2 regions of the Candidatus Pantoea symbiotica genome follow, and region 2 is predicted to be linked to the other one. Evidence: predicted binding sites of a transcription regulator. Region 2 holds the regulator's gene; the other holds the start of a gene.
What was found. The regulator PurR, encoded in region 2, represses purine synthesis genes. The targets are predictions, from matches to a motif close to CANGCAAACGTTTGCNTG.
Positions count from the first base shown of each region.

Region 1: the regulator PurR is predicted to act here: its motif matches at 2,042-2,059, upstream of purT (formate-dependent phosphoribosylglycinamide formyltransferase).

Region 1 covers NZ_JBSZHR010000002.1:2,107,587-2,111,799, forward strand. The annotation lists gene ACXIZX_RS10405 (prolyl oligopeptidase family serine peptidase) at 1-1,154, opposite strand, end outside; gene ACXIZX_RS10410 (tellurite resistance TerB family protein) at 1,294-1,935, opposite strand; gene purT (formate-dependent phosphoribosylglycinamide formyltransferase) at 2,097-3,275, shown strand; gene ACXIZX_RS10420 (bifunctional 4-hydroxy-2-oxoglutarate aldolase/2-dehydro-3-deoxy-phosphogluconate aldolase) at 3,316-3,957, opposite strand; gene zwf (glucose-6-phosphate dehydrogenase) at 4,144-4,213, opposite strand, start outside.
Region 2 covers NZ_JBSZHR010000002.1:1,601,406-1,605,618, forward strand. The annotation lists gene punC (purine nucleoside transporter PunC) at 1-269, opposite strand, end outside; gene punR (DNA-binding transcriptional activator PunR) at 380-1,291, shown strand; gene purR (HTH-type transcriptional repressor PurR) at 1,288-2,313, opposite strand; gene cydH (cytochrome bd-I oxidase subunit CydH) at 2,587-2,676, shown strand; gene ACXIZX_RS08060 (C40 family peptidase) at 2,733-3,524, opposite strand; gene ACXIZX_RS08065 (Grx4 family monothiol glutaredoxin) at 3,889-4,213, shown strand, end outside.

The sequences.
Region 1 (4,213 bases), 510 kb from region 2:
GTGGTCATGGAGGAGTAGCCATAGCGCAAAGTGTCGCTTTCCGGCGAAGGATTATAGGCAAGCCAGGTGACGTAGGCCGGATCGTCAAAGGCGATGCCAAAGCTTTCGCCGCTCTCCCAGTTAATCTGCCGTAAGGTGTTCACGCCGTGCTGACGCTCTTCCACCACCAGCCAATGGCGGAACAGCTGGAAATCCTCCAGCACCACGTTGTCACGTGCCGGGATCAGCGATTGCCAGCGCGCTTCCGCCAGCCACGCGCTGCGAAAGAGGCCGAAGTTTTTGCCGTCGCGATTCGAGCGAATGTAGAACTGATGATTGTAGTGATCGATGCTGTATTCATGGTCGCGGCGACGCGGACAAAACGTTTGCGGCTGTGCATCTGGATACTCGGCATCGATCAGCAGAATCTCGCTGGTGTTGGTGCTGTATAGCGCAATCAGAATGAAGTGCTCGGAGGTGGTTTTGTGCACGCTCAGGTGGAAGGAATCATCCTTCTCTTCATACACTAGCTGATCGTCAGATTGCGGATGTCCCAGCTCATGGCGCCACACCTGATACGCCAGCAGCGTTTTCGGATGCTTACGCACGTAGTAGAGCGTGCGGGAATCATTGGCCCAGGCCACGCTGGATGACGCATTGGTCAGCACTTCCGGATACCAGCTGCCGCTCTGTAAATTACGGAAGCGAATGCCGTATTGACGGCGTGACAGGAAGTCTTCCGCTAAGGCCATCACCTGATTGTCCGGCGTAATCGCCAGCGCACCCATAGTGTAAAAATCACTGTGCGCGGCTCGCTGGTTACCATCAAGCAGCAGCTGCCACGGCTCCTCCGCCGGCGCGTCTAGCGGCTGGCGGAAATAGGCGGGATATTCGTTGCCCACTTCATAGCGGCTTTGATAGCGATAGCCGTTTTTCACGTAGGGCACCGAGTGATCCTGCGGCGGAATACGGTCAACAATCTCTTTCAACACTCGTTCCTGCAGCGGATTCTGCGACGCCATCATGGCGCGTCCATAATCATTTTCGGCGTGCAGATGGGCCAGCACTTCTGGATTCTCGCGGTCGTCATCACGTAACCAGTGATAATTATCGATGCGCGTTTCACCGTGCAGATTCATGGCATGGGGAATTTTTTTCGCGTGTGGCTGATTCATTAGGCTCTTCTCCCTGAAGGACAACATTCAGCAAGCGTGGCACTAATCGCGTGCGATGCCAAGCTGCACGCAGCATCACTTTGCACAGGGCAAGCCAGACAGGGAAAACGAAGGCTGCGGATGCAACCTTCGTAATGGATTACGCGGCTTTTTCCGCATCGATATCGCGTTGAATACCGTCGCGCACATCCTGGGGAATTTTCAGCGCATCGCCGAGCGCGGAGAGATAGCTACGCTCCATAAAGTGGTCGACATCAATGGCGGCACAGCTGAGGAAATAGAGCTCCAGCGCCTCTTCTTCGTTTTTAACGTCAGCGGCCAGCCAGTTGGGATCGAGCGGGCGATTCATCGCCTGCTGAATCAGCGCTTCAGCCTGTGCGCCGTAGCCCGCCTGCTGAATGTTTTGCTCAATCGCCGCGCGCTCTTGATCGTCAATGTGACCGTCACTTTTCGCCGCGAACACCAGCGCCGTGACTAATCGCTCTGCGCGTTGATCCATAGGCGTTTGCAGCTGACCAAAGCTCGCATCGTCCTGATGGGTTTCACGTATGCGCTGTTTGTATTTGTTCCACAGCAGCGCGCCCGCCGCCGCGCCGCCGCCCAACAACAAGGCTTTGCCGCCATATTTGGTCAGCAACTTACGCGTGGATTTACTGCCCACCAGCAATCCCGCCAGCCCGCCTAATGCGCCAGGTGCCAGCATGTCACTTAAGCCGCCCGACTTTCCGCCACCGCCCTTCTTCGCCAGCACCGATTGAATTTGCTGTAGCCAATTACTCATCGTTTAACTCCCGTTTAATTTTCCGTTCTCCATGCTGCCGCAGGCTGTGTCAGTTAACGTCAGAGCGGGAAAAGTATGGCAAACCTGATCGTGGCGAAAGCGTGAGTACGCAAACGTTTTCGTTTATACTGCGCGCGCATTTTGACTGCTAAGGTGAAATTATGACGACTCTCGGAACCGCGCTGCGCCCTGCCGCTACGCGTGTCATGCTGTTAGGTTCAGGCGAATTAGGCAAAGAAGTGGCACTCGAGTGCCAGCGTCTGGGTGTGGAAGTGATTGCGGTGGATCGTTACGCCGATGCCCCAGCGATGCACGTGGCGCATCGCAGCTATGTAATCAACATGCTGGACGGCGACGCGCTGGCCGCATTGATTGCCCAGGAAAAGCCGCACTTCGTGGTGCCTGAAATTGAAGCCATCGCCACCGAAAAACTGCTGGAGCTGGAAGCGCAAGGTCAGAAAGTGGTGCCGACTGCACGCGCCGCGCGTCTGACCATGAACCGCGAAGGCATTCGTCGTCTGGCGGCGGAAGAGTTGTCGTTGCCGACCTCGACTTACCAGTTTGCTGACAGCAAAGAGAATTTTATTGCCGCCGCTGAAGCGATTGGATTCCCGTGCATCGTTAAGCCGGTGATGAGCTCATCCGGTAAAGGTCAAAGCTTTATCCGCGAAGCCAGCCAGCTGGACAAAGCCTGGGATTATGCGCAGCAAGGCGGACGTGCCGGTGCGGGCCGCGTGATCGTCGAAGGTGTGGTGAAGTTTGATTTCGAAATTACCCTGCTGACCATTAGCGCGGTGGATGGCATCCACTTCTGCGCGCCGATTGGTCATCGTCAGGAAGATGGCGATTATCGTGAATCATGGCAGCCGCAGCAGATGAGTGAACTGGCGCTGCAACGCGCGCAGGATATCGCCGCTAACGTGGTGAAAGCGCTCGGCGGATACGGCCTGTTTGGCGTGGAGCTGTTCGTCTGTGGTGATGAAGTGGTGTTCAGCGAAGTGTCACCGCGTCCGCACGATACCGGCATGGTAACGCTGATTTCGCAGGATCTGTCTGAGTTCGCGCTGCATGTGCGCGCCTTCCTCGGTCTGCCAATTGGCGGCATTCGTCAATACGGCCCTGCGGCGTCGGCAGTGATTCTGCCTGAGCTGAACAGCCAGAACGTGCAATTCGGGAATATCGAAGCCGCGCTGGGAGCCGGGTTGCAGCTGCGCCTGTTTGGTAAACCGGAAATCGCCGGTCAACGCCGTTTGGGTGTGGCTTTGGCAACCGGTGAAAACACCGATGAAGCTATCGCGCGCGCCGTTGCCAGTGCGGCAGCGGTAAAAGTGGAAGGTTAAGTATAAATGAGAGGTCGCCATGAATGGCGACCCTACCAATTTATGCACGCGCCCCTTCAACCGCTTCACGCGCCAGACGCGTAATACGATCCCAGTCACCACTTTCCAGCGCATCATTCGGTACCAGCCACGAACCGCCAATACACAGCACGCTTTTCAGCGCCAGATAATCACGATAGTTGGCTGGCGAGATGCCGCCGGTTGGGCAGAAACGCACCTGCGGGAACGGACCACCGATCGCTGATAATGCTTTCACGCCACCGTTGGCTTCCGCCGGGAAGAATTTGAATTCACGCAGGCCGTAATCCATACCGGTCATCAGTTCTGAAACCGTGCTGATACCTGGAATCAATGGCACCGGACCTTCAACCGCAGCCTTCAGCAACGATTCTGTCAATCCAGGGCTGATTACAAACTGCGCACCGGCGTCAGTGACTTCTTTGAGTTGCTGGGTGTTGATCACCGTGCCCGCACCAACAATCGCTTCCGGTACTTCTTTAATCATGGCGCGCAGCGCGTCCATCGCCACCGGGGTACGCAGCGTGACTTCCAGCACACGCACACCGCCCGCTACCAGCGCTTTCGCCATCGGCACCGCGTGTTCCAGCTTGTTCACCACGATGACCGGCACGACCGGGCCAGTTTTCAGGATCTGTTCAGCACTTGTTTTCCAGTTCTTCATCACGTTTCCTTAGTTGCATCAGCCCGGCGTTTAACCACGCTGTCAATAATTGGGCTCTACCATACAAGATCGGCTGGAGCGGCGTCCATCGGATATCAAAATTTTTTGAAACTCAGGTTCACTTTTAAGAAAAATGAATTTTGGCCGAAAAAAAGCCCGCGCATTGGCGGGCTCAGCATTAGGTCTTTATTCAAACTCGTTCCAGGAACGGCCATCGCGGGTAATCATCGCGACTGAGGCAACCGGTCCCCACGTT
Region 2 (4,213 bases):
CAAAGCATCCCCAGACAACCAAGGGCGAAGATGGCTAAACCGGCCAGCAAAATTGGTTTACGCCCGTAACGATCTGACAGCGGCCCCCAAAATACCTGGGCACAGGCGAAACCGCCGAGAAACAGACTCAGGCTGGCGCTAATGGTGCCAGGTGCGCTAGCGAAATCACGCTGCATATCGCCAAAGGCAGGTAAATACATATCCGTGGCAAGAAAGCCGAGCATGCTGAGCACGGCAAGATAAGGCATAAATGCTTTAGACGACAACATGTTGATTCTCTTTTGGGCAGGTTGAACGCCGGGGAGTGTAAAAGGATGCAACGCGCTTTGTGAAACGCTAATATTTGCATAGTGCTGTTAAATTTTTTGAAGGCAAAATTATGTGGTCAGAATATGCGCTTGAAGTGGTGGATGCGGTGGCGCGCACTGGGAGTTTTAGTGCGGCAGCGCAGGAGCTGCATCGTGTGCCTTCTGCCGTCAGCTATACCGTACGACAGCTGGAAACCTGGCTGGCAGTGCCGCTGTTTGAGCGTCAGCACCGCGAAGTGGTGATGACACCCGCGGGCGAGCATTTTGTGCGTGAAGGGCGATCTGTTATCAAAAAAATGCTGGCAACCCGTCGACAGTGTCAGCAACTGGCAAATGGCTGGCGTGGGGAGCTAAGTATCGCGGTTGACTGCATTGTTAAACCGCAGCGCACGCGGCAGTTAGTGAAGGATTTCTATCGCCATTTTCCCGATATGGAGCTGATTATCAGCTACGAAGTGTTCAACGGCGTATGGGATGCATTGGCTGATGGCCGGGTTGATGTGGCTATTGGCGCAACCCAGGCGATTCCGGTGGGCGGACGTTTTGCCTTTCAGGATATGGGCGCACTGAACTGGCGTTGTGTAGTGAGTCCCGATCATCCACTGGTTAACAGCAGGGAGCTGGATGATGAAACATTGCGGGCATGGCCATCGCTGGTGCTGGAAGATACCTCGCGTGCGTTGCCGCGCCGTATGACATGGACGCTGGATAATCAGCGACGTCTGGTGGTACCAGAATGGGAAACCGGAATGGATTGTTTGCTGGCAGGATTGTGCGTTGGAATGGTGCCGGGCCATCTGGCACGTCCGCTGCTGGATAGCCATAAACTGGTCGAACTGGCACTGCCGCAGGCCTTTCCGGACAGTCCGTGCTGCGTCAGCTGGTCAGAACAGCGCGCGTCACCGGCGCTGGAGTGGTTACTGGCTTATCTCGGGGATGCCGAAACGCTGAACCACGAATGGCTCAGCGAAGTGTCTGCTTAGCGGCGATAGTCGCGGAACGGACCGTACGCCACCGAACGGCGCTCAATCAGCGTTGGCTGAACCTCAATGGTTTGCGGATCTTCACGCTTGCTGGTGATGCGATCCAGTAGCATTTCCAGCGCTTTTTCACCCAGTTCGGCTTTTGGCTGATGCACGGTGGTCAGCGCTGGCGTGAAATAGCGCGCGTTGCGCACGTTATCGTAGCCGATGACCGAGATATCCTGCGGTACGCGCAAGCCCATCTCATCAGCAGCGCAAATCGCGCCCATCGCCATAATATCGCCGCCGCAGAACACCGCCGTTGGGCGCTGTTTCTGATTTAAAATCTGCTGCATCGCCTGATAGCCCGATTCAGGCTCAAAGTCGCCCTGAACTACCCATTCAGGACGCACCGTAATGTCCGCTTCGTTCATTGCCTGCAGGAAGCCAGCGTGACGGCCGCCGCCGGTGTTGCGCTCCATCTGGCCGGGAATGGCACCGATATCGCGATGACCGCGTTCAATCAGATAACGCCCGGCGAGATAGCCGCCCTGAAACGCATTGTCCTGCACGGTATCGGTGAAGTCACCGCGCGATGCACCCCAATCCATCACCACCATGGGAATGTTGCGGTTCTCTTCCAGCATCTGTAGCAAATCGTCTGGATACTCAGAACACATCACCAGCAAGCCATCGACGCGCTTTTGCGCCATCATTGACAGGTAAGCACGTTGCTTTTGCAGATCGTTATGCGCGTTGCCGAGAATCAGCGTGTAGCCGCGTTCGAAACAACGGTTCTCCACCGCTTCGATAATTTCAGCGAAATAGGGCGCTTCGCTGGAGGTCGCCAGCAAACCTAAGGTTTTGGTGTGATTAACTTTGAGACTACGCGCCACGGCACTGGGCGAGTAGTGTAATTCTTTGATCGCTTCCCATACGGCGTTACGCGTCTCTTCCGCAACGAAACGCGTTTTGTTGATGACATGCGAAACCGTGGTGGTTGAGACACCCGCGCGTTTTGCGACATCTTTAATTGTTGCCATGAAAATGGTACTCCTGGGCTTATCGCAACTTACTGATAAGTATATTGTTAAACGTTTGCGTCTGCTAATGCTTTTATAGCCCAAAAAGCAGGCGAAATGGTGTGTTTTAGCAGGCGAAATCACTTCATCACGCTGTAAATACAGCATGCGCAAAATCTGTTGCGCAACGAAAGGCGGCGATTCTAGCAAGCTGGCGCGGATAACACGAGATTTTTGCCCATTGCTGTGCGAAAATCGCTTTAACCCTAATAATTGTGTGACTAAGGAGTTGTAATGAATACCGACCTGAAGCTGGCGCTAATGACCACTGTTGGCGCACTGTTGATGATTATCGCCTTCAGCTTTACCGCGATCATGCATTAACAAAAAAGCCGGAGCTGAGAACAGCATCCGGCTTTTTTATGATTGTTGCGCAACAGCTAGCGAATAGTTTTTGGCGTCATCATACGACGCGCGCCCACATAGTGTTTTTGCCAGTAATCCTCACCCAATACGCTAATCTGAATATCTTTGCCGGTACGCGGCGACTGAATGAATTTCCCGTTGCCGAGATACACGCCAACATGATCGGCAGTGCCGCGATTATTGATGCGGAAGAACACCAGATCACCTTTCTCCAGCATTTCACGCTTAATCGGTGCCGCATCGCGCAGGTGATACATCTCATTGGCGGTGCGCGGGAATTTGAATTTCACCAGATCTTTATAGGCGTACCACACTAAGCCGCTGCAGTCGAAACCGGTGTGTGGCGAAGTGCCGCCCCACTGATAAGGTTTGCCGAGTTGGCCCATTAATTTGGTCATCGCCGTTTCACGCGCCTTTTGATAACGCTGGCGGTGCGCCTTACTCATTTTGATGCCGGTCAGCGCTAATGCTTCATCATCGACGGCGATCTCAGGTGTTTTCTTCGCTAAACGTTGATGACCGTATTTCTTAGCAGAGAGTTTCAGCGGGGATTTTTTGCTGGTGGTTTTATGCAGCGCAGTTTCTGTTTTGGTCTGTTTTTTGAGTTTGAATTTTTGAACAGCAGTCAGGCGCGATTTTTTGGTGGTGGTTTTCACCGGGCGTCGTTTGCGGCGCTCGTCTTCACGTGCGCTCTTTTTCTCTGCTTTAAGCGAACTGGCATTAACGGGCGCATGCGGAGATGCAGCAGCCACATTAAAAAACAGTTGGGCGAAAGCCAGTATGAAAAGCGTTATTAGTAGACGCATAATCCGGTTACAGGTTAAGCAGGCTGAATGAAAGCAGACTGCGTTAAAGTGAGAGAAATCTGATCAAGCGATCAGCGCCGAGGCAATTCTAATCCACTTTTTTTCCAAAAGGTAAGGCCTTTTTCCATTAATATGTTACCAGATTGATTCTGTAGCAAAAATGAGCTATTTCAGCTGGTTAACGCAGCGAAACTATTGCTAATTATTAATTTATTAATGCCAATTAATGATATGAAAATGTTATTTGTCATGCGTTAACTTAACAAACATGGCGATTAGCCAGTGCAAACGCAAAATCCCGTTTTCAGTCCGGGAGCGAAATCGCTACAATAAACAAACACGAAGTAGAAGATTAAGGAAGGCAATAATGAGTACTGTTGAAAAAATTCAGCGTCAGATCGCAGAAAACCCGATTCTGCTGTACATGAAAGGTTCTCCAAAGCTGCCAAGCTGCGGTTTCTCGGCGCAAGCCGTGCAGGCGCTTTCTGCGTGTGGCGAGCGTTTCGCATACGTGGACATTCTGCAGAACCCGGACATTCGCGCTGAAATGCCAAAATACGCTAACTGGCCAACCTTCCCGCAGCTGTGGGTCGATGGTGAACTGGTCGGCGGCTGCGACATCATCGTTGAGATGTTCCAGCGCGGTGAACTTCAGCCACTGCTGAAAGAGACCGCTGAGAAGTATAAAG